Regions from separate parts of the Luteibacter sp. 621 genome, predicted to be linked through region 2. Evidence: riboswitches for the same ligand, from Rfam matches in the RefSeq annotation. Region 2 holds a riboswitch; the other holds the start of a gene.
What was found. A riboswitch is a leader RNA that binds a small molecule or an ion and turns the genes downstream of it on or off. The one in region 2 is predicted to bind thiamine pyrophosphate.
Positions count from the first base shown of each region.

Region 1 (12,088 bases), on a different contig from region 2:
TTCCGGCCACGTCCGCGTTGGGCGCCGCATCCACTTTCAACTGGCCGACGCTGGCGGAAAGGCGCTGCGACAAGGACCCTAGCCGTGCGGACACCGTTTGCAGGTAATCGGCGAGGTTATCGGCGCGCGCATAGAAATGCGCATTGCCATCTTCGGCATCGCTCAGGCGGCCGAGGTAATCACTGAGATCATCCACGGCTTTGCCGTATTGCGATTCCGAGCTGGGAAACAGCCAGCGATCGTTCGGGCTGTTGAGCAGCGGATCGGCCTCGCCGAGCGCCTTGTCCTCGGTGGACTGGGTTTGCGAGCGGCTGAAGTCGTTACGCAGCGCGCGGGCCAGGTCGCGCGAGGCGGTCAGCGAGCCAAATTCCCAGTTGGGAATGTTGTCCATGAACGCGCCGGGCGGGAACTTGTCGTTGCTGAGGTAGCCGCCCCGCTTGTCCATCAGCGTATCCACCGAGCGGATCAGCGTGTAGGTGGTGACCGCGCCGGTGCTCATGGGCCGGCCGATATCCTTCATGTGGGCGGTGGTGACCTGCACCGGATCGAACTGCGCCGGCTCCTTGTCCCACCACCACATAAAGAACAGCAAGAGCAGCACCAGCACCGCGACAGGCACGGCGATAAGCAGGCTGAGCGGGCGGCGCCTGCGGCGGGGCGCAGGCGATGGGGCGGCGGTCGCGTTCATGCTGATCCTTCTCCGGTGCGAGCGATGCCCCAAGCTTACCTAATCAGTGCTTCGAGGGTTTCGCCGGTTCGCCCTTCTTACCCAGGTTTTCCAGCAGCGTGGCCATGTCCTCGGCGTGTTCTTCTTCCTGCGCCAGGATGTCTTCCATGATCCGCCGGGTGGTCGGGTCGTCGTCGCCAATGTAATTCACGATCTCGCGGTAGCTATCGATGGCGATGCGCTCGGCCACCAGGTCTTCCTTGATCATGTCGACCAGGTCCACGCCTTCCACGTAATCGGCGTGGCTGCGTGAAAGCAGGCCTTCCGGGCTGAAATTGGGCGTACCGTCGAGCTGGGTAATGCGCTCGGCGATACGGTCCGCGTGCTCCTGCTCCTGGGTTGCGTGCTCCAGGAATTCGGCCTTCACGCTCTGCGAATGAATACCCGGTGCCATGTAGTAGTGGTACTTGTAGCGGAGCACGCAGACGATCTCGGTAGCCAGTGCTTCATTGAGCAGTTTGATCACCGTCTCGCGGTCGGCGCGGTAACCGGCGGTCACCGCGCCCTTATCGATATGCTCGCGGGCACGCTTACGGATGTTCTCAATATCGCTCACAAAGGGTTTCACGCTGGCCATTGCCTGTGCTCCATGGAAGGGGAGTTGGGTAGGGCCACGACGGTAGGGCGGGCGCCGAAAAAACGGGGTGAAGGCGGGTTAATGCGACGCATTAACCCATGTAGGAGCGCGCTCGCGCGCGATGCTCCTACGCCTTGCCGTAAACCTCACCGCCCTGGGCACGAAACTCCAGCGCCTTTGCATCCATGCCCGCGGCGTAGTCACGCACATCCTGGGTAATCTTCATCGAGCAGAATTTCGGGCCGCACATGGAGCAGAAGTGCGCGCTCTTGTGCGCATCCTTCGGCAAGGTCTCATCGTGCATGGAACGCGCCTTCTCCGGATCCAGGCCCAGGTTGAACTGGTCGTCCCAGCGGAACTCGAAACGCGCCTTCGACAGCGCGTTATCGCGCACCTGTGCACCCGGGTGCCCCTTGGCGAGATCGGCCGCGTGCGCGGCAATCTTGTAGGCAATGATGCCATCGCGCACATCCTGCCGGTCCGGCAGGCCAAGGTGTTCCTTCGGCGTGACATAGCAAAGCATGGCCGTGCCGAACCAGCCGATCATGGCGGCACCGATCGCACTGGTGATGTGGTCGTAGCCGGGCGCGATATCGGTGGTGAGTGGGCCCAGCGTGTAGAACGGGGCTTCATGGCATACGGCCAGCTGGCGGTCCATGTTCTCGCGGATCAAGTGCATCGGCACGTGGCCCGGGCCTTCCACCATGCACTGCACGTCGTGTTTCCAGGCCACTTTGGTGAGTTCGCCCAGCGTATCGAGTTCACCGAACTGCGCGGCATCGTTGGCATCCGCGATCGAACCCGGGCGCAGGCCATCGCCCAGGCTGAAGGACACATCGTAGGCCTGCATGATCTCGCAGATGTCCTCGAAGTGCGTGTAGAGGAAATTCTCGCGATGATGCGACAGGCACCACTTGGCCATGATGGAGCCACCGCGCGAGACGATGCCGGTGACGCGGCCGGCGGTCAGCGGCACGTAGCGCAGCAACACACCCGCATGGATGGTGAAGTAATCCACGCCCTGCTCCGCCTGCTCAACGAGCGTGTCGCGGAAGATTTCCCAGGTCAGGTCCTCGGCCACCCCACCCACCTTCTCGAGGGCCTGGTAGATCGGCACGGTGCCGACGGGCACGGGCGCATTGCGCAGGATCCACTCGCGGGTCTCGTGGATGTGCTTGCCGGTGGACAGATCCATGATCGTGTCGGCGCCCCAGCGGATCGCCCACACCAGCTTTTCCACTTCCTCGGCGATGCCGGAGCTCACGGCGCTGTTGCCGATGTTGGCGTTGATCTTGGTGAGGAAGTGCCGGCCAATGATCATCGGCTCGGCTTCGGGGTGGTTGATGTTGGCGGGGATGATGGCGCGGCCGCGGGCCACTTCGTCGCGGACGAACGCCGGCGTGATGGCGGCGGGCAGGCGGGCGCCGAAGGCTTCGCCCGGGTGCTGGGTGCGCAGGCCACTGGTCGCGGCAAGGGCTTCCAGCCGCTGGTTTTCACGCAGGGCGATGAACTCCATTTCCGGCGTGACGATGCCGCGCCGGGCGTAGTGCATCTGGGTGACATTGGCCCCGCGCACGGCCCGCAGGGGTGCTCGCTGGGCAGGAAACCGGATCGCGTCGAGACGGGCATCGCCGGCCCGCGAGCGGCCAAAGGTGGATGAGAGGCCATCCAGCCGGCTCACATCGCCGCGCCCGGCGATCCAGTTGGCGCGCAGCGGCGGCAGCCCGGCGGCCAGATCCACGGTGTAGCCGGGGTCCGTATAGGGGCCTGAGGTGTCGTACACGACGATAGGCGGGTTGTCCTCGCCACCGAACAGGGTGGGCGTGGCGGCCTGGGTGATCTCGCGCATGGGCACGCGCAGATCGGGACGGCTGCCGGTCACATGGACCTTGCGCGATCCCGGGAGGGGGGCGGTAACGGAGGCGGACAGCTCGCGGGCGGCGCGGGCGAGGTCTTCGGAGATGGCATTCATCGGCTTCTCGACTCAGGTTGAGGGAGAAGCGGACGCGCCGCCACGGGGCACCGGCGCGCATACGCGCACGGCGACCGTGGACAAAGCTTCCTACGCCGGTACTGACCGGATCAGGTTCAAAGGGACTCTCTCAGCCTGCGCACTATGCGCCGGCACCCCCGCTTCGGGGCTGATTCAAGCACGAAGCGGGGAGGAACGCGAGGCTTAACCGCGCGGCGCGTAGGCGCGCATGAACATCTCGACCGCGGCGAGGGCGTTGTTCTTCACCTCTTCGGCGAACTGAACGGCGCAATCCTCGCAGCCAAACAGGCGGCGGATGAGCAGATCGCCCTTGAGCAGGGCCAGGAACTGGGTGGTGGCGCGGCTGACATCGGGGATCTCGAGCTGGCCGCGCTCGGCGGCATCGCCCAGCAGGCGGCTCATCAGCTTGTGCATGCGCACCGGGCCCTCTTCCCATACCAGGCGGCCAAAGCGGGGGTTACCGCCCGACTGGCAATCGGAAAGGATGGCGCGGAAGGTGCCCACGGATTCCGTGTTGGTTTCCATGGCCGCGTGGCGGCTGGCGATATTGGTCAGCGTGGCGCGAATATCGGCGCCGGCGCTGAAATCGAACAGGTCATCGGGCAGGCGTTCCTGCACGTGGGCGCGGATGACCTCGCGGAAGAGGTTGTCCTTGTCGCCAAAATGGCTGTAGACGGTGAGCTTGGACACACCGGCCGAAGCCGCGACGGCATCCATGCTGGTACCGGCGAAACCGCCCTGGGTGAAGAGCGCCTTGGCGGCATCGAGGATGGCCGCGCGCTTCTCCATGTCTTTCGGACGCCCCGGGCCCTGGGTCTTCATTTTCGGGCTGGCGTTCATGGCTGCACCTTCACAAACAAAAGTTATGACTTTATTATACGCGGCGGTTCAGTTATTTCCAGCATGGCGCGTATCTTTTTGTCGCGACAGCAAGTGGGAACACGAGCGGAACCGCCGTCCTACCTTAGAATGATGTGGGGCCGCGTGCCCGCGGTCTCCATGGCTACCCGGCCCCGCCCCCCGCCTGCCATTCAGCCGGCATGGGGTTCAGCCTTTGGGGGTGACTTACGTCAGCCCCGGGCGGTGACTTCCGGCACTTCGCCTGAAAGCACCGGGACCGCAGCCTTTGCACATCAGGAAAAGCGGCTTGTAACCCGTTATCCTTCCGAATCTTTTTTCAGCTTTTCGTACGGGATTGAACACCATGGCGATGAATTTCGAGCAGGCCCGCCAGAACATGGTCGAGAACCAGGTCCGCCCCTGGGAAGTGCTGGAGTACTCGGTACTCGACACCCTGAAGGCGATCCGCCGCGAGGATTTCGTGGCCCCGGCCCACCGCAATGTCGCCTTCGCGGACCTGAACCTGCCCCTGGGGCATGACGAGGTCATGATGAAGCCGGTGATCGAGGGCCGTGTCCTGCAGGCCGTGGCGCTGACCAAGACCGATGAGGTCCTGGAAATCGGCACCGGCTCGGGCTACCTCACGGCCTGCCTGGCCAACCTGGCCGGCAAGGTAACCAGCATCGATATGCATGCCGATTTCGTGGAAGCCGCACGCCAGCGCCTTTCGGCCGCCGGCGTGGCCAACGCCACGGTCGAGGTGGCCGAGGCGGTCAACGGCTACACCCCGGCCGGCGTTTTCGACGTCGTCGTGGTTACCGGTGCGGTCCACGCGGTTCCCGAGAAGTTCGTACGCTGGCTGAAGCCGGGCGGCCGCATGTTCGTGGTCCGCGGCGATTCGCCGGCGCAGACCGCGGTGCTGCTCACCCACGAGGGCGAGGGCCGCTACCGCGAGGAATCGTTGTTTGAAACGGACCTTCCCTACCTGGCGCATGCCGCGCCGGTGAAGCGCTTCGTGCTCTGACTTTTACAAGATCCCCCCATCACCCACGAGGCGAACCCATGCGCTTGAAGCTACTCACCGTTGCGCTGGCCCTGGCAGCGGCACCCTTCGCCAGCCATGCCGAAGACCTGCTTGATGCTTACCGCCAGGCCCGGGCGAACGACCCTGTGCTGTCGCAGGCCGATTCCACCCGCCTCGCAACCGGTGAGGGCGTGACCCAGGCCCGTGCGCTGCTGCTGCCCCAGGTCAGCGCCCAGCTCAGCCTGGTCCAGACCGACCCGAATGGCCCCACGCGCGAGCCGATCTACGGCGCCGATGGCACCACCATTACCGGCTTCACGGGCGATATCGGCCACAGCCGCACCCGGACCACCAGCGCCACGGTGAGCCAGAGCGTGGTCGATTTCAGCAAGTACGCCGACCTGAAGGCCGCCCGTTCGTCGGCGGATTCGCAGAACGCCACGTACGATGCCGCGCTGCAGGCGCTGTCGACGCGCGTGGCCACGGCGTACTTCCAGGTGCTCACCAACGATGACGCGCTGACCTTCCAGAAGGCCAACGAGCAGGCGCTGGCCCGCCAGCTGGAACAGGCGCAGCAGCGTTTCGACGTGGGCCTGTCGGCGATCACGGACGTGCAGGACGCCAAGGCGCAGCACGATACCGCTGTGGCCCAGGTGATCACGGCGGAGAACACGCTGGCCGATTCGCGCGAGGCGCTGACCCAGATCACGGGCCAGCCGGCCGATAACCTGAAGAAGCTGCGCGAGCAGCTGCCGATGGATCCGCCGAGCCCGAACGATGCGCAGGCCTGGGTGGCCGAAGCGGTGAAGACCAGCCCGACGATCATTGCCGCGCAGTACAACGTGGATTCGGCCGAACACAGCATTTCGTCGGCACGCGCTGGCCATCTGCCGACGCTGAACGCCACGCTGGGTTACAGCAAGGCGACGCAGTGGAACCAGAACGCGGGCGTGGCCTCTACCTCGGGCACGCTGAGCTCCAACGGCCGCGGTTCCACCTCGGTGGGCCTGACGCTGGATGTGCCGATTTTCTCGGGCGGTGCCACGCAGTCGCGCGTGCGCCAGTCGATCTACCAGCGCGATGCGGCGCAGGATTCGCTGGAGACCGCTCGCCGCCAGGTGGTGCGCGATACGCTGAATTACTACCGTTCGGTGGTGGCTGGCATCAGCAAGGTCGAGGCGACGAAGGCGGCGGTGGAGTCGGCGGAGAGCGCGCGTGATGCGACCCAGGCCGGTTTCGAGGTGGGTACGCGTACGATCGTGGACGTGCTGATCGCGCAGCAGAACCTGACGTCGGCACTGAGCGATTATTCGCAGGCGCGCCACCAGTTCGTGCTGGATAAGCTGCTGCTGAAGCAGACGGCGGGCACGGTGGACGTGAAGGACCTGGAAGCGGTGAACTCACTTCTCCAGTAAGAAACGCCGTAACGTAAACGACCAGGAAAAAGCCCCGGCCTGTCCGGGGCTTTTTTTGCCTTATCGACGGGCGCCTGCGGTGAACGAAGCGGTGGATACCCGAGGTTTCAAGGAGCATCGCCCCACACCGATTGAAGGCGTTCGCCTACAGCACCGGCCCACATGCACCTTCATCCTTTGCATGCCCAATGACGGGCCAAGCGCCACTACCCAAGGAAGGAACACCATGAAAGCCATCATCCCCCTCGGCCTCTTCGCCCTGCTGACCGCAACCCAGGCGATGGCCTCGGCACCGTCCATCCAGCGCGACACTGTCGAACGCCTGCGTGGCGGCCTAAACGGTACGGATGTCAGCACCATGCAGCGCCAGCTCCAGAACGCCATGACGGCTGATTGCCAATCCACCGGCGGCAAGGTGCTCGGCTTCTCCACGGAGACACTCGAACGCGGCGACGGCACCTACGAGGTCATGGCCGAACTTACCTGCAGCATGTCGTAAGCGAGGTCACTCCTGCAGCAGGGTATCCACCAGCTTCATGACCTTGCCGACGGAGCCACGTTCGCTCTCGAACACCTGGCGCGCCGCCACGCCCATCGGCAGGCGGCGCGTTTCATCGCGCAGCAGCGACAGCACTTCGGCGCCGAGTTCCGTGCCGTCCTTCACCCGGTGGCCGCCGTGCTCATCGAGCAGGGCCTGGGTGATCTCCTCGAAGTTATATGTATACGGGCCCACGAGCACGGGCTTGCCCAGCGCGGCGGGCTCCAGCACGTTGTGGCCGCCGATCGAAACGAGGCTGCCGCCGACGAAGGCGACATCCGATGCCGCGAAGAAACGCAGCAGCTCACCCATGGAATCGATGACGAAGCACTGCGTGGACGGCCCGGGCACCTTGTCGGCGCTGCGGGTAGCCACGTTAAAGCCCAGGCTGCGCACAGCGCTTTCCACCGCCTTGAAGCGTTCCGGATGGCGTGGGGCGATCAGCAACAAGGCATCGGGCAGGCGGCGCATCACTTCGGTGTGCGCCTCGAACACGCACATTTCTTCGCCCTCGTGCGTGCTGGCGGCGATCCACACGGGCCGGCCGCTGCCCCACGCTTCGCGCATGGCTTTGCCCGCTTCCAGCGCCGCACTCGGCACCGGCATATCGAACTTCAGGTTGCCGCACACGGTGAGCTGGCTGGGCTCAGCGCCCAGCAGGCGGTAGCGGGCGGCATCGGTGCGCGATTGCGCGGCGATATGGCTTACGCAGCGCAACGCGCGGCGTACCAGCGAACTCATGCGCGCATAGCCACGCAGCGAGCGCTCGGAAAGGCGGGCGTTGGCGATGAGCAGCGGAATGCCGTGCCGGCGGCAGGCAAAATAGAGATTGGGCCAGATCTCGGTTTCGACGATCACCGCCAGGCGCGGCCGCGTATTGCGCAGGAACCGCTTCACCGCAAAGGGGAGGTCATACGGCAGGTACACGCTGTGCACTGCGTTGCCGAACAGCTGGCGTACGCGCTCCGAGCCCGTGGGGGTGACCGTGGTCACCAGCATGGGGGCGTGCGGGTAGGCCTCCATCAGTGCCTTGACCAGGGGCTCCGCCGCATTTACCTCGCCCACGGAGACCGCATGCACCCACAGGCACCCGCTCATCCGGGGGGCCTTGAAGCTGCCAAAACGCTCGCGCCAGCGCACGTGGTAATCGCCGTAGCGCATGCCGCGCGCCATCAGGCGAACCATCACCAGCGGCGTGAACAGGTACATGGCCAGGTTGTAGATCAGGCGCAGGAGCACGCTATCCCCGGGGTGGGCGGTTGGCCCGGCAGTATAGCCGCCCCGGTCCGCTACAATGCCCGGCCATGCCTGGTATGCCCCGCCCTACCCTGACCCGCTCGCTGCTCGCGCCCCGTAACTGGCCGGCGTGGCTCGGCGTGGGCGTGATCTGGCTGATAGCGCACCTGCCGTTCCGCTGGCTGATGGGCCTGGGCCGCCTGGCCGGCCGGCTTGCCCTGCGCCTGAACAAGGAGCGCCGGCGGATCGCGGCCACCAATATCGCCTTGTGCTTTCCCGAGCTATCGCCGGATGAGCAAAAGGCGCTCGTCCGGGCCAACCTGTGCGATGTGGGCATGATGCTGGCCGAGTTCGCGTTGGGCTGGATGGGCTCGGACAAGGCGATCGCCAACGTACCCGTCACCCTTGAGGGGCTGGAGCACCTGGAAGCGGCGCGCGCCGCAGGGCGTGGCGTACTGCTGGTGGGCGGGCACTTCTCGCACCTGGAACTGTGCGCCCGCCTGGTCTCGCAGCGCATCCGTATCGCTGGCATGTACCGGCGCATGGATTCGGATGTGTTTGAGTTCGCCGTGCTGCGCTCGCGCCTGCACTACGCCGCGGCCATGTTCGAGAAGGACGATATCCGCGGCACGGTGAAATACCTCAAGGCCGGCGGCACGCTGTGGTATGCGCCCGACCAGGACATGCGCAGCAAGGACAACGTGTTCGCGTCGTTCTTCGGGGTAAGGGCCGCCACCATCACGGCGACGCACCACCTCGCGCGCCTTTCCAACGCCGTGGTCATCCCGTTCTACCACCGCAGGCTGCCGGATGATTCCGGCTATGCCATGCGCCTGGGCGCACCGATGGACGATTTCCCGTCGAAAGATGCTGCGCGCGATACGGAACGAGTCAACGCGCAGATCGAGCAGATGGTGCGCGAGGCACCGGAGCAATACCTGTGGGTGCACAAGCGATTCAAGACGCGCCCGCCGGGTGAGCCGAAGATTTATTGAGGCGCACCACGCGCAGGCGCGACCATCCGGTACAAGCCAGCTTTCGTGGGACTTTCCCGAAACTTTCTACGCGGCAACAGCGGCTAAATCGTCTGTTCTCACGAAAGTCAGGCGAAAATTTCACGGCGTAGAACGTCCGTCGATATCCATCGAGACGGACCCTCCCCATGCAATCGCTGTTTCGCTTCGCACGATCCCTGCACGGCCGCGCCGGCTGGCACAGCACGCGCTCGCATGCGCTTGGCGCTGTGCTCACCTATTGCGGCCGCTCGGTCAAACGGTGGCGCAAACACGATGCGTGGCTGGCCTTCCTCGAGTCACCCGCCATGGCAGGGATAACCGAAGTGGACCGGGTGCTGCTCGAGCGCTACCAGCACCGCTACATCAGCAAGGCGTGGAGTGCGGAGCAGCGCCTGCAGGCGGTACGCGATCACTACGAGTTTGCCCTGGCCCGCTTTCCGCGCCAGCTCTTCCACATGCTGTACCGCGAACGCCAGGTGTTGGCCGGCAAGCTCACCCTGCGCGATGGCGGCAAGCTTTCCCTGTTGCTGAAGGCGCCCATCCGCCGCGGCCGCGAAGGCGAACTCAGCCTCTCGCTCACGGACGATGAAGGGCTGCAGATCTCCTACGTGCAGTTTTCCATCATCAACGGTGGCCGCACCATCGTCATCGGCTGCCTGCAGGGTGCGGCGAACGATGCGGGCCGCGAAGCCGTTCGCGACCTGACCAAACAGTGCCATGGGCTACGCCCGAAGAACCTGCTGCTTTCGATGGTGCGCGCCCTGGCCGATGCGTTCGGCATCGATGAAGTGCTCGGCGTGGGTAACGACCGGCATGTGTTCGCCGGCATCGCCAACAAGGTGAAAGCCGACTACGACGGGTTCTGGCTCGAGGCCGGCGGTGAGCTGGGCGATGCGGGCTTCTACCGGGTGCCGCCGCGCGATCCGCTGCGCCTTGAAGCGGAGGTGGAGAGCAAGCGCCGTAGCGAGTTCCGCCGCCGCGAGGCACTGCGCCACGAGGCGTGCGAACTAATCCTGGCGCCGTTCGGTTTCGACCGGCCGGCGCTGGCCGTGGCTGCGTGACACGCGGCGTTCGTAGAGCTTGGCGTACTTGAGGAACGAGTAGAACGCGTGCACGCGGGCGGCGATAAAGCCCGCCCACCCGCCACGCCAGTGGCCACGCAGGAAGTAATAGCGGCCGAAGGCGATGGTCGGGTACACCACCATGCGCAGGCGCAGCGCGCGCGGTTCGCGCGTGTGCCGGTCGCGTACCTGCAACGATGAATAGCGGTTCGCCTTATCGACGCGGCCGGCGATGTCGCGCTCGCCGTGGTGATCGATCACCACATCCAGCCGGCTGACCGGCCCATCCACCTCGACGCTCTCGTGCACTTCGTGGCCGCTCATGCGTGCGCGCTCGCGATCGAACAGGCGCACGTAGTGATTCAGGCGGGCCTTGCCGGGCTGCCAGCGCCAGAACACCCATTCGCGGCGGAGCAGTTCAAAGCCCGCGACGGACGGCGCGTCCAGCGCGGCCCGGATGCGCTCCGCCGCCCCGGGCGGCAGCGTTTCGTCGGAATCCAGCAGCAGCACCCAGCGGTTGAGCGCCAGCTGGATGGCGGCCTGTTTTTGTGCGCTATACCCGGCAAACGCCTGCACGTAAACGCGCGCATGTTCGCGCTCGGCGATATCGCGCGTGGTATCGGCGGAGCCGGAATCGAGTACCACGATGTCGTCGGCGAAGGCGACCGAGGCGAGGCATGCGCCAATCGTATCGGCGTTGTTGAACGTGGTGATGACGACCGATAGCCGCTCACCCGCCATGCGCTGGCACCGTATCGGGCAGGTCGGCATAGAGCGCGGCACACCACACGGCCAGCAGCCACGCGGCCAGCAGGCCCCACCATGCCGAGTAGAACGCCATGTGTGTATTCAGCGGGAACAGGATGGCAAACAACGCGACGGCAGGAGGGAACGCCCGGGCGCGGGCATCCGCACCCGCACGCCACCATGCGCGTAAGGCGACACCGGCGGCGGCGAACCATGCGAGCAGGCCCAGCGTGCCTGTTTCCGTGGCGACCTCCAGCAGTACCTGGTGTGCGTGGCAGGCGCCTTCGCCATCACCGCATTTCTCGATGGTGAGGAAGTGATCGCCTGGCGCGGCATACGCCGGGTAGGCCACGCGGAACCCACGCACGCCCACGCCGTTCACCGGGTGGCCGGCGTAAAGGCGAAGCGATGTGCTCCAGATAGCCAGGCGGCCGGTAAGGGCCGCATCCACGCCCTGGCTGGTACCGCTCAGGGCCGGCAACGTATGCGCAATGCGCTCACGGAACCGCGGGGATACCTGCCAGGCCAGCAGGCCCGCAATCACCAGGACCACACCGCCCGCGGCGCACGCGGCGGCGAAGCGCTTGAGGTTGCCGGCCTCGCGCCACAGGAACGCCAGCCCGACCAGGCCATAGCAGAGCCACGATGCGCGCGATCCCGACAGAAGCACCGGGCCCAGCGTCACGAGGTACGCGCCCAGCAGCGCCAGCCGGCCCCAGCGTTCACGCACGGCCCAAAGCAGGAACGGCGCGCATGCGGCAAGCGCCGGGCCCAGCTTGAGGTTATCGCTGCCGAAGATGCCGGAGAGCCGCTCGGCATTCGAGTGGCCAGCCACGCTGATACCGGTGAATGCCTGCATCCAGGCATCCAGCACCCAGATGGCGACCACCACGGCCGTGGCCATGTAAAGCGCA
Region 1 is NZ_JBNDKI010000017.1:29,444-41,531, forward strand. Features, by position in the region: gene ABIE56_RS16600 (DUF2333 family protein) at 1-688, opposite strand, end outside; gene ABIE56_RS16605 (ferritin-like domain-containing protein) at 732-1,304, opposite strand; gene thiC (phosphomethylpyrimidine synthase ThiC) at 1,432-3,276, opposite strand; TPP riboswitch at 3,347-3,446, opposite strand; gene ABIE56_RS16615 (TetR/AcrR family transcriptional regulator) at 3,481-4,137, opposite strand; gene ABIE56_RS16620 (protein-L-isoaspartate O-methyltransferase family protein) at 4,502-5,161, shown strand; gene ABIE56_RS16625 (TolC family outer membrane protein) at 5,200-6,576, shown strand; gene ABIE56_RS16630 (hypothetical protein) at 6,803-7,075, shown strand; gene waaA (lipid IV(A) 3-deoxy-D-manno-octulosonic acid transferase) at 7,082-8,347, opposite strand; gene lpxL (LpxL/LpxP family Kdo(2)-lipid IV(A) lauroyl/palmitoleoyl acyltransferase) at 8,428-9,345, shown strand; gene ABIE56_RS16645 (VirK/YbjX family protein) at 9,513-10,427, shown strand; gene ABIE56_RS16650 (glycosyltransferase family 2 protein) at 10,374-11,168, opposite strand; gene ABIE56_RS16655 (O-antigen ligase family protein) at 11,158-12,088, opposite strand, start outside.
Region 1: linked by a shared signal. The riboswitch ahead of thiC (phosphomethylpyrimidine synthase ThiC) and the one ahead of ABIE56_RS10145 (TonB-dependent siderophore receptor) in region 2 are both predicted to bind thiamine pyrophosphate.

Region 2 (12,088 bases):
AGAAGCATTTCCCGGGCGCATCGCTCTACTGGTTCGCCGAGCAGCATGTGCAGCGCCAGGAATCGTTCGACGTGCGCTCGAACGATGCGCCCGCAGCCGTGGATGTGCACGAGCATGGCCTCGCGTTTCACGCCGCGCCAGGCTTGGGCCACAAGACCGGTTTCTTCGCGGACCAGCGCGACAACCGCCGCCGCTTCGCCGAACTGGCGCGCGGCCGTCGGGTGCTGGATCTGTGCTGCAACGCGGGTGGTTTCGCCGTTCACGCGATGAAGGCCGGGGCACGGGAAGCCACGGGCGTCGATGCTGACGCGGCGATCCTGGAAGTAGCGCGCGAAAACGCCCGGATGAACGGCGTGGACGCCCGCTTCGAACAGGGTGATGTGTTCGAGTGGCTGCGCGCGGCCATCGCCCGCGGTGAAACCTGGGATGCCGTGGTGCTCGACCCGCCCAAGCTCACCCGCGATCGCAACCAGGTGGTCAACGCGCTGAAGAAGTACTTCGCCATGAACCGCACAGCGCTCGATGTCCTGGCGCCGGGCGGCATCCTGCTCACCTGCTCATGCACGGGCCTGGTGGGCGAAGACGATTTCCTGGAGATGATCCGCCGCGTCGCCCTCAATGCCGGGCGCGATATCCAGGTGCTGCACGTGGATGGCGCGGGTGCCGACCACCCGGTGGCCAGCAACGTCCCCGAGAACCGTTACCTGAAGGCCGCGTTCTGCCGGGTGGGCTAATGCCTGACGGCACGTTCACCGTGCCTTGATCGCCGGCCGGCACACACTGCCGGCCATGTCCCGACGACCTCCCGCCAACGCCCTCGTGGTGGCAACCGATGAGCGGGCCCACGCGAAAGCGGCGGGCCTCGTTTACGTGTGCGACACGGATGATGGGATCACACGGTGCAAGCGCGGCAAGAGCTTCCAGTACATGGACGTCGGTGGAAAGCGCGTCACCGATGAGGACGTACTCGCCCGGATCCGTTCACTGGCAATCCCGCCCGCTTACACAAAGGTGTGGATCTGCACCAACCCGCGCGGCCACCTGCAGGCCACCGGGCGCGATGCACGCGCTCGCAAGCAGTACCGCTACCACGCGAAATGGCGCAGCGAGCGCGACCGGGGCAAGTTCACCCGCATTCTCGAATTTGGCGCGGCGTTGCCGGCGCTCCGTAAGCGCCTGCGCAAGGACCTCGCATTAGCCGGGCTGCCACGCGAAAAAGTGCTCGCCCTGGTGGTGAGCCTGCTTGAAGAAACCATGATCCGCATCGGTAACGATGCGTACGCCCGCGAGAACAACTCGTTTGGGCTTACCACGCTCCGTTCGCGACACGTCGCAGCACGCCGAGGCCGTATCGAGTTCCACTTCCGCGGCAAGAGCGGGCAGTGGCGCGATGTCGTGCTGGATGACCGCCGGCTGGTGAAGGCGGTACGTCGGGTGCAGGAATTACCGGGGCAGCGCCTGTTCCAGTACGTGGATGACGAGGGCCAACGGCAGCCCGTGGATTCGGGCATGGTCAACGACTACCTGCGGGAAGTCACCGGCGGCGAATTCACCGCTAAGGATTTCCGCACCTGGGGTGGCACTGTCCAGGCCGTGGCGGTGCTCGCGGCCACTCCAATCCCCGAAGAGGGCGGCGAACGAGCTGTCAAAACGGTGCTTGCGCAGGCGGTGAAGGATGTCGCGGCCGTGCTGGGAAATACTCCGGCGGTGTGCCGCGCATCGTATATCCACCCGGAGGTTTTCCTGGGCTGGGCCGATGGTGACCTTCACCGGCGGGTGCCCCCGACAGGCCCGCACCAGCCACGCAAGTTGGAAACGCTGACCCTGGCTTTCCTCCGCCGACGCCTGCGTGCCGGCAAGCGCTCCCCATGAGGCATATGGACGGCTATAGTGCGCGCACGGGGTTCGCGTTCGATCTTGCAGGGGTTTTGGAAACGATGTGGCGGTGGAGTGTGATTCCCGTGCTGCTGGCCTTGGGCCCGGCCAGCTTTTCCGTGAGTGCGCAGAACGCGCCCACGGCGCCCCCGCTCGTGCCGGTGGATGCGCAAACCCACCGCGGCGTGGTCGACGATACCTGGATCATCGCACCCAGGCGGCTGGCTGACGCCACGCTTGAGGCCGTCAAGAATTATGCCGACGAAGGCGATATCGCGGCAGGTATCTCGCTGCGCTACGGGATCGACCACGCCGAGTGGATCATCGCCGATGTCTTCATCTACCCCGCTGGTCAGGGCGATGAGCCGAAGATGCTGGCCCAGGCCGTGCAGGATTTCCGCGAATCGGTGGCCTTCGCCGAGCGCCAGGAAATCTACCGCAATGTGTGGTGGGGCGACGAATCACCGTATACCGCGAAACTCGCCGGGGGCCGCCACCAGGATGGCCGCTTCCTGCCCATCGTGTTCGATGCCCAGCGCGACATGCTCACCTCGCGCACGTACCTCTTCTACCGGAAGATGTACTTCGTGAAGGTACGCCTGAGCACCACGGTGGAGGCGGTGGATTCCCTCACCGAGAATGCCGACCGGTTTATCGCCAGCCTGCTCGATGGGATCGATATCGTCAGCGTCGGCAGCTGCGGGCGAAAGCTGGATGTGGTCGGCCTGGATGGTGGGGTATCCCCACCGGCAGATATGCCTGACGGCGTGAGCCCGGATGGGTACAGGGTGGCACTGAAAACCACGAAAGCGGGTACCCCGGTATACGGGCCGCAAACCACGAAAACCATGGCGCTGGCACTCAAGCGCCAGGTGGCGACGGGCTGCACCACGTTGCAGTACAACCCACCGCTGGAAGACGACAACCGCACGGTGCTGCACCTTCAGTTCAGCGCCGATGACTGGGGCGCCTCCGCGCACCCGTCGAACTGAAGCGGCCGGGACGCGTCCCACGCCCCGGCCGCTGCCGGGCAGGCCCGGTGGACACACCCCTATCCGTGGGTGCCCCCACCGGGCTACGACGACCCGCGCATGATGCTGTCTTGCCCCGCCAGATGGCTATGGAAGGATTCTGAAAAACGCGGCCGATCGCACCGGCGCGGTGGTCGGCTGACCGGCCGACCGGTCAGGGGCCGGTTCCCGCAAACGTTGCCGGCTATGCCTATCGGCCAGAAGGCAGGGGATATGGCGCCGGCCTACGAAATATCTCAAACTCCGCCCGCGGGACCTTCAGGGGAGGCAGGTCCGCGCCGGCGTCACGTACCAGGGGGTATGCGGGCCGCCACCACGCTTCCATGTCGCCTGCAACCGGCCCGCCTGCGCGCCGGCACGGCTGCATGCGCTTATTTACCGAGGGAATCGAAATGAATCGTCTATGGAAGCACGGCATGGTCGTGGCGTGCGTGGCCAGTATTACGGCCTGCGCATCGATTACCGGTGGCCGCTACCAGAAGGTGGACGTGCACAGCCAGACGTCGTCTGGCGCGCCGATCACCGGTGCGTCCTGCGCGCTCACCAACAACTACGGCACCGTGAACGTCATGACCCCGGGCACGGCCAAGGTGCATCGTTCGGCCACGCCGCTTTCGGTCAACTGCACGAAGGATGGATCGGTCGTCGCGCAGCAGGTCTTCCCCGCGTCGATCCGCGGCATGGTGTGGGGCAATATCCTGATCGGCGGCCTGATCGGCATCGTCATCGATTTCTCCAACGGCGCGGCGCACCACTACGGCAACCAGTTGCAGGTGCTCGGCACCGATGCTGGCGGCGTCGCCGCGGCAGCGGCCCTGCCCGGCTCGCCCGTGGCCGCGGCCCAGGCGGTCGATACGAAGCCCACCACCGATGCACCCGCGCCCGCGGATACACCCCAGCCGCACGAAGCGCAGATCGCCACGGCACTGCAGCCAGGCGGCATGGCCAGCCTGGATCCGCGCGTAGGCAAATCCATGTTCAACGCTGCACAGGACGTGGCAGCGGTGCAGCAGTGCGACCGCGGTATCCGCGTGCTCGAAGTGGACGGCCAGCACGCCGTGTTCTTCACCCAGTGCGATGGCCGCGCGCAGAAGCTGCACATCGAGTGCAACGGCGCGGAATGCGTGCCCCTGCTCCCGCCGCAGAGCTAAGCAGGCTGGTGGATGGCGGGCCTTACGGCTCGCCATTCCAGCGGTCGAGGCCGCACCCGCTATCGGATCTGTATCAGCCTGCCACGGCCGCCGCGCGCTCGCGGCTCCATGCGCGCCAGCCCATGGCCGCCAAGATCACAAAGCCGGCGTAGAGCACGGCGGTGATCGGCAGCGACTTGTAAACGTATTCGCCGACGTAGATCACATCGACCGCGATCCACAGCCACCATGCGGCGGCGTGGCGTCGTGCCTGCCACCATTGCGCGACAAGGCTGAACGCGGTGAGCGCTGCATCCAGCCAGGGTAGCGATGCATCGGTCCAGCGATGCATGGCGTAGCCCAGGGCAAGTGCCGCGGCGGTGCCGACGGCGAGGTGCAACGTGGCGCTTCGCGTATCCAGCGAGGCGACGCGCACGTGGCCACTGTCATCCAGGTTGCGCATCCAGCGGTGCCAGCCGTAAACGATGAGCAGCGCGAAGATGACCTGGAGCAACGTATCGGAATACAGCTTTGCATCGACGAAGATCCATGCGTAGGCGATGACCGAGACCAGGCCCACCGGCCAGCACCACGGGCTGCGGCGCGCGGTCAGCCACACACCCGCCGCGCTCACGATGGCCGCGGCCAGCTCGAAAAACGAGAGCTCAAAGTTCATAGGTCACCGACAGCCTTGCGAGCCGCGGCATGCCTGGGAACAGGTAGCTATCGCCACCCGAGCTGCCGGTATCGCGCCAGTAGAAGTGATTGAAGACGTTATCGACGTTCAGGCGCCAGGTCATCGCGTGCCCGCCAAGCGACGTCGCGAAGCGCAGGCCCGCATCGAAGACATGGTACGCCGGGACGCGGGTAGTACCGTCGGGCGTCGCCACGTTACTGCTGGCGTAGCGCCAGCCACCCAGCACGGCCAGGCCAGGCGCGAACGGCAGGCTGTAATCCGCATAGACCGCCGTGCGGTAGCGCGGCACGTTCACTACCTGGTGGTCCTCGTACGAAGGCGTACCGGTATTTTCGGCACGCGCGCGGATCACGTTAGCGCTCGCGGTAAGCCGCAGATTATCGGTAACGCGGCCGGCAAGGTTCAGCTCCACACCCGTGTGCACTTCCTGGCCGCGCTGCACGAAGGTAAAGCCCTCGGCGGTACTGTCTGGCTGCGCGAACTGGTACGGCTGGCGGATGCGATAGACCGCCGCCTGGAGGTCGAGCGCATCGTTGACGGCGTATTTCACGCCCGCTTCGATCTGCCGGGAATGCAGCGGCGGCAACGTCGTGCTGCCGTTCGAGGTCCAGTAGGGAGCCTCGCGCCCGAGTGAAAGACCCTCGCCGTAACTCACGTACGTGGTCAGCGCTGATACCGGCTGCCACAACACCGCTGCCTGGGGCAGCGTTTTCGTCATACGCGTATCACGCTCGAGCACGCCCGCGTCGTCGTAGGCACGCTCGTGCAGCTTCACGAACTTCGCTCCCGCCAGCACCTGCCAGGTGTCGGACAGGTGCACGCGATCGATCGCGAAGAGCGTGTGCTGCCAATCGGTCAGGCGGCGCTCGGAAGGACCGGGCTGGTTGGGCGATGAGGGAAACACCGGGACCACCTGCTCATCGATATTGGCGGTGCCGACGTAGTCGTAGACGTCCGCGCGCTGGTCCACCGTGCGTCGAAACGCAGTGGCACCCACGTTCAGTTCGTGATCGATGGTGCCCGTGGCGAACGCTCCCGTTAGTGATGCGCGCACTTCGTCGTTCTGCCGGGTATCGTCGGGGCTACGGTAGTCGTACGCATCGTAATCGCCGTTTGGCGCGAAGAAGTACCCGGGCGTGGCACCGCTCGCACACGATTCGGCATAGAAGCAGCCATACGCAAACGCGACATTGTCATCGATCACGGTGTGGCTATGGCCCGCGGAGAGCTGCGCGTTCCACTGGTCGCTGAAACGGTAATTGAAGCGCAGCGTGGTGTTGCTTGAGTCAATGCCCACCGGCCGCTGCCAGGGCTGGTAGCCCAGCAGGCGCGTACGGCTGGGGTGTTCGGGAATCTCCGTGCCGCCCAGCAACTGGTAACCGGAAGCCGAACGGCCACCGCTCGTCTGGTAGTCCGTATCGAGCAGGAGCGTCGCCTTATCGGTGACTTTCCAGTCCGCCGAGATCGAGAGGAACGTGCGACGGGCATCCGTATGCTCGACAACGCCGTGCGTACGTTCGTGCGCCGCGTTCACGCGCACGCCGAACGTCGGCGTGAACCACGTGCCAAGGTCCAGTGCTTCGTACGCCGACCCATGCGAATCCGTGCCAAGGGTCACATTATGGACTTCGGCCGGGCGCTTGCTTACGTAATTCACCAGGCCGCCGGGTTCAACGACGCCGGCTTCAAGGCCGCCAAGGCCCTTCAGCACTTCAACGCGCTCCTTGCCCTCGAGCGCCATCAGCTGCTCCGCGGACATGATCATCCCGTTGAAGCGGAACCCGGTCGCGAGATCGAGCGGGAAGCCACGAATCGACACATCCTGGTAGTAGCCCGCCGGCGCGTAGTTATCGTTGATCGCGGCATCGCCGCGGACCAGTTCGCTCAACGAACGCGGCTGCCGGTCATCGATTTGCGCACGCGTGATCACCGTGATGGCGGCGGGCGTGTCATGCAGCGGGGCACTGCCAAAACTTCCGAACGTATCCAGCTGCGTATCGGCTGCCTGGTAGCCCGCGGCGGTATTGGCATGCACGTCGATCGAAGGCAGCGTACGCGCCTGCTGCGGAACATCGTCGGCAGCATGGGCGGCACCGGCGAGCGACAGCACGGCAAGGGCGAGCGGGGTACGGATCGGGGTCATGGTCGTCTTCGTGGGGAACGGACGAAGCGACGGCGGGCACGGACCGGCCCCAAGGCAGGCTCCGTGACTCTGCAAGCTCCCTACGCCGGTACTAACCGGGTCAGGTTCCAAGGGACTCTCTCAGCCTGGCAACGCCAGGCACCCCCGCTTCAAGGCCTCTATTGAACCACGAATCCGGCCCCGGCGTGCCGGATCTGCTCAAGCAGGCGCTGGCCCGGCGGCGTGGCAAACCAGGCGGCATGCCCATGGAGGAAGGTGTACCAGGCCACATCGGCGTGGTCACGCCGCCCGGTAATGCCTTCGAAGTACTCCACCTCGGACAGGGCGAAATCCACATGGACGATGGGCAAAAGGTTGGCCAGGTCGTCAAGGTCGCCCTGATCGAGCGGGCATACGCTCTGGTAACCCGCGATCAGCGCCAGCGCCAGGTCGGCATGGCCGATCTCGCCGCGCGCGATATCCAGCCATGCGATCGCGTTGCGCTCAATGGCGGTCGCCAGGTCGTACAGGGCGAACGTTGCTGCGCTCAGGCCCATGTCGAGCACATCCGTAATCGCGGCATCATCGCCGCTGTTACTCCAGCACAGGTTGGAAACGTGCCAGTCGCCGTGGGTCCATAGGCGAGGCTGGCGGGCCATGCCTGCGTGCGCCCGCGCGTGCCAGGGCGAAAGCGTGCCACGCAATTCTTCATGCCAGTCTCGGTCACGCAGGTAGGCTGCCAGTGCCGGCCGGTCGCCAAGCTGCGCCTCGAGGGCAACCACCGGGTCCGCTGCGGAAACGATCTCTGCCCTGGCCACGAGGATATGCGTGGTGCGCTGGGGCGCGTCGTACCCCGCAGCCACGGTATGCACGCGTGCCAGCATGGCGCCAGCCAGCCACGCGTGGCGCAGGCCACCCACAGGCGACCACGAGAACGCATCACGGTAGATATCCGCACCCCGCGCCGGCGCGTGCACTTCATAGACCCACTGGCCCCTGGCCAGCGCGGTGTGGCCTTCGCCATCGGGGTAAGCCGCGGGTATGGGGATGCCCCCTGCGCGCAGGCTGGCCGCGAACCGATGTTCCTCGGCAAGGGCCTCTGCGGAACGTACGCTCGCGTGGTGGCGCTTCACGAAAACCGTGCCGAGTGCCGTTTCCACCAACGCCGCCGCCGATAGCGGACGCGGCGAACGCCAACGGATGGCGCGCGCCGCGCCAGCCAGCGGCACGCTCGCCAGCAGCGCCGTGACTTCATTCTCGGTGAGAGCGGGCCAATCGGGCGGTAGTTCATCGCCGGCCAGGCCATGCGCAAGGTGGGCGTCATCGATCATCGTGGAAGTGTAGCGGCGCCGGCGCCGCCTTCCACGGGATCAGTCGCCGACGAGCGAGTCGACGATCCCGTCTTCCACCCAGCTGCGCAACAGGGCTCCCGCTTGCCGGGCCGCGGTATCCGGTTCGTGCAGGCGCGTCAGCGCTTCGCACATCTCACCGAACGACGCCCCGGCCAGGGCAAGATCAAGGCAGGCGCACTCCGGCGCCAGCATGCTGGTGAACCGGGGCGAAAAATCCCGGCGCCACACACGTACCCCCGCATCGACATCGAAGATTTCCGCGGCCGGGGGCATTCTTTCGCTCGCCAGCGCATGCCAGATGGCGGCGGCGTTGCTGCGCGTCCAACGAAAACGCAGCGTGGGTACGAAGCGGATTTCCACGGTATCCCAATCGGCGGAGACCAGGCCATCCAGACCGATCGGGCGCGCATCGGGGCCGGAAAGGGTGCGCCGCAGGTGCCAGTCCAGCCAGGCAAGTTCCGCGATCTCCGGATCCGCAGGGTAGTGCCCATCCAGCCAGGGGATGTAGCTCTCCCCGTAGGCGTCCAGCGTCCATGAATCCGGCGGCGTCGCCGCCACATAGGCCTCGGCCAGTTCGTCGAACACACCATCGCCCAGCCACAGGCGCGTCTTCGCGTAGGTATCGCGCAGGGAGGCGACCAGCTGCGACCGGTACTGGTTCGTATACACGGCCATACCCCGGCCATCCAGGCCTTCCACGGCCGGGCCACCGCGGAGGGTCGAGGCGAAACGGGTCTGGAGGTCGCGAAGGTTCATGGGCGGACGGTAGCACCCCATTTGTGGAGAAACTGCGTGGTCCGCCACGCCTTGCCGACCGGAACGCTATTTCGGCAAATCTTCGTGATGGCGCTGTATTCCGCCTGGCTACTGCCGCTATATCATTCACCAAGAAAGCGTCAGCTGTAACGGGACTGTTCCGGACGGCGGCTTTTTCCGAACGGTCGCGACGGCGGCATTGAGGGTGGCAGTGAGGAGTTCCCACACGGATCCGTTGGCCTGGGGCCGCTATCTGGCGGTCGCGGGCGCGTATGCCGCTTGCTACGAGCTCACACGCAATATCTCGTTCTCACACTGGATGCTCCCGGCTGGCCTGCGACTGGCCTGCCTGCTGCTCGTGCCGCGCCGCTACTGGGCCGCCCTGGCCGTTGGCGAAACCCTGCCCATCGCCGAGATGGCTGCCCTGCATGCCTCGAGCTTCGGCGTGCTCTGGGCCTGCATGGCGGCCCTCCCGCCCATCCTGGTCTGCATGCCTGCCATGGCCTGGTTGCGCAGCCGCTACGCGGTCGTTCGCCCCGATGGCGAGGTGAACATGGGCTATATCCTGACGGCGACGCTCATCTGCGCGGTGATCACCACGGCCGCCAATGCCCTGGTCCTGTCCACGGTGAACATGGCTGATGGCTCGCCAACGCCGGCGATCACGCTGCCCCTGATGCTGGCCTGGGTCCTCGGCTGCTATCTGGGCGCCCTCACCCTCACACCGCTGATTCTTGCCGTTCGCGAGCGGATCGCCCTGCTGCCTCGCCGCACGGTTACCTGGTCCGCGATCCGCCATAGCCCGCTGCTGCGGGACGCCGTGCTGTTCGCCGTGCCCTGCCTCGCATTGCTGTTACTGGTGGCTAACGGCGCCGGCGAAGATGATGGCCTGCTGACATGGGTTCGCGTCGGCATGGCTGTACCGGTCATCGCGCTGACCTTGCGGCATGGATGGCATGGTGCGGCCGTGGGCGGCATGCTGGCCAGCGTGGCCCAGGCAAGCACATCGTTCCACCTGCAGGATCCCGCCATGATCCGCTCCCAGGCCGTCCTCGCCTTCGTCGCGACCACGGCATTGATCTTCGGCGTGCGCGTTGCGCATCGGGTCGCTGCGGCACGCCTTGCCGCACACCCCGGCGTGCCGGCACCTGCACCAGCACCCGCCCCCTCGCCGCGGCGCTGAGCCTACGGGCGAGCGTCGCCGGGCAAGGCCCGACGACGCCCGTTCAAGGCCTTAGAGCAAACGCGAGGAACACTCGATCGGATTCTTGCATTCCACCACGGCGGCCGTGGAGGGCTGGACCAGCGTGGCCACGTGGCCTGGGCGCGCACTGGCGCTTGCGGCGCTGTGGGTTGGACCGGCCTGGGCAGCGCCCACACCGAGCGAGAGGAACGACAGCGAGACGAGGAGCGTACGGAACGAGATGGACATGGCGGAATCCCCATAGGTGATGCCGGGCCACCACACGACGCGGCGACTGCCGGCGGGTCGATCATGGGGAGGGCGCCCCCAGACGCCCTCCCCACGCCGATCCTCCCGGCTTTTGCCCGGCCACGCTGGGGTTACACGCGTTCCATGCCGATTTCGCGCAACGATGGGGCGCCTGGGGCATCCCTCCGCCAGTGGGCCTTCATCAGGGGCAGGCCGGCTCGCGGGGCGCCAGGTGCAGCCGCAGGGCCCAGCGCACCATCAGCGTGGCGACGCCGATATCAACGAGCACTTCGCTGGGCCATACGTCGCCATAGAAGAAGCCATCGACATTGGCGAGCATCCCGTAGATGCCAATCGTATTGACGCATGCCCCGGCGACCAGCAACGCACACGCCACGCGCGCGAATCGCGAAAGCCGTTGCTCGGTGATGAGCCATCCGGACATCAACATCACCGTGAGGCAGGCGACAAAATCAACTACAAGCAAGACAGCCATCACTTCTCACCTCCAGCGATGCGGGACACGACGCGATCAGCGATACCATCGCCATGGCGATCGAGGACCCGTTGCACGATAGATGTGAGTTTCAGCCCGAAACAGCCGACAAGGAACGACACACCAGCCTGCATTTCGACATCCGCGTCAGGAAGGAAATGGCGCTGAAACGCTGGCGCGATGAATACGGCGATCAGCGTTCCGCAGATCACCTGTACGACGGCACGTCCTCGCGAGCCGACCTTGCTCATGGCGACAGGAAGTACCGCGCCACCCACGGCAGCGAGAAGCAGCCAGAAACGATTCAGAAGCAACGAATCCATGACACCTCCTCAGGGGTTGGCGGTCTCGGAAAGGTTGCCCGACCATGTCGAGCCACGCCGCTGGAATCGTATGGAAACCCCCTGTTTTTCCGGGTTGAGCACGAAGTCGCCGGGATATAGGGCTTCGCAGAAGCCACCACCGTTGCTGGCCGGCTTGAAGCGAAAGTGCGAGCTTCCGCCAGACTCCTCAAGCAATTCAGCCGCGGCCGCGCAATTTCGCGGCTCACCGAAATGCACGCGAATTGCCTCGGCTTTTCGCCATACTGTCGTGCGAACGGCCTGCGAACCATCACGCACCACACCCTGCCACGCACCATCGATCGAGGAGGCGTGCGCTGCAGCCCCCACGCACGCGAGAAGGCCTGCCGCGATAAGTCTTGTCATTGTTCCATGTGTCATGTTCGACTCCTTGTCAAAACGGGACAAGCGTCCCCGGGGAAACGATGGCTTCGCCATCGCAATACAGTCGCGGTATCCATCCGTTGCCGGCGTCGCAGCGCACCTTCAATCGGCGCGGCTTTGTACGTGCCATCCACGCGAACCGGCCACGCCTGAGGGCAACGCATACCTCGCCGCGTTTGTCGCGGGAGAGATATCCCTCGAACTCAATCTCCATCAGTGATACGCGCGGCCCCCGCGTCCTGGTCATCACCTCCCGAAGATGGTCCAACAGCGCCATCAGCGGAAAGCGCGTCGCGTGCCCGGTCATTCGTTTAACCATGCAGGCTTTCGGTTGAATCCCACCTGGTAGCAAATCCATTGCAGGACGACCTGGTGCTCGCCGATCTGCAGGATCGTGAAGCTCTTTTCAGTGGCGAGGATCCTCCCCCGCGGCGAATCGTTGAGGCAGCGATTGAGCAATTCACGCGCCTCC
Region 2 is NZ_JBNDKI010000007.1:140,939-153,026, reverse strand. Features, by position in the region: gene ABIE56_RS10170 (class I SAM-dependent rRNA methyltransferase) at 1-734, shown strand, start outside; gene ABIE56_RS10165 (DNA topoisomerase IB) at 790-1,872, shown strand; gene ABIE56_RS10160 (hypothetical protein) at 1,869-2,867, shown strand; gene ABIE56_RS10155 (hypothetical protein) at 3,299-4,057, shown strand; gene pnuC (nicotinamide riboside transporter PnuC) at 4,131-4,712, opposite strand; gene ABIE56_RS10145 (TonB-dependent siderophore receptor) at 4,702-6,876, opposite strand; TPP riboswitch at 6,937-7,032, opposite strand; gene ABIE56_RS10140 (phosphotransferase enzyme family protein) at 7,035-8,186, opposite strand; gene ABIE56_RS10135 (HvfC/BufC family peptide modification chaperone) at 8,226-8,963, opposite strand; gene ABIE56_RS10130 (MASE1 domain-containing protein) at 9,175-10,146, shown strand; gene ABIE56_RS10125 (hypothetical protein) at 10,198-10,395, opposite strand; gene ABIE56_RS10120 (hypothetical protein) at 10,598-10,840, opposite strand; gene ABIE56_RS10115 (hypothetical protein) at 10,891-11,214, opposite strand; gene ABIE56_RS10110 (hypothetical protein) at 11,224-11,613, opposite strand; gene ABIE56_RS10105 (hypothetical protein) at 11,920-12,088, opposite strand, start outside.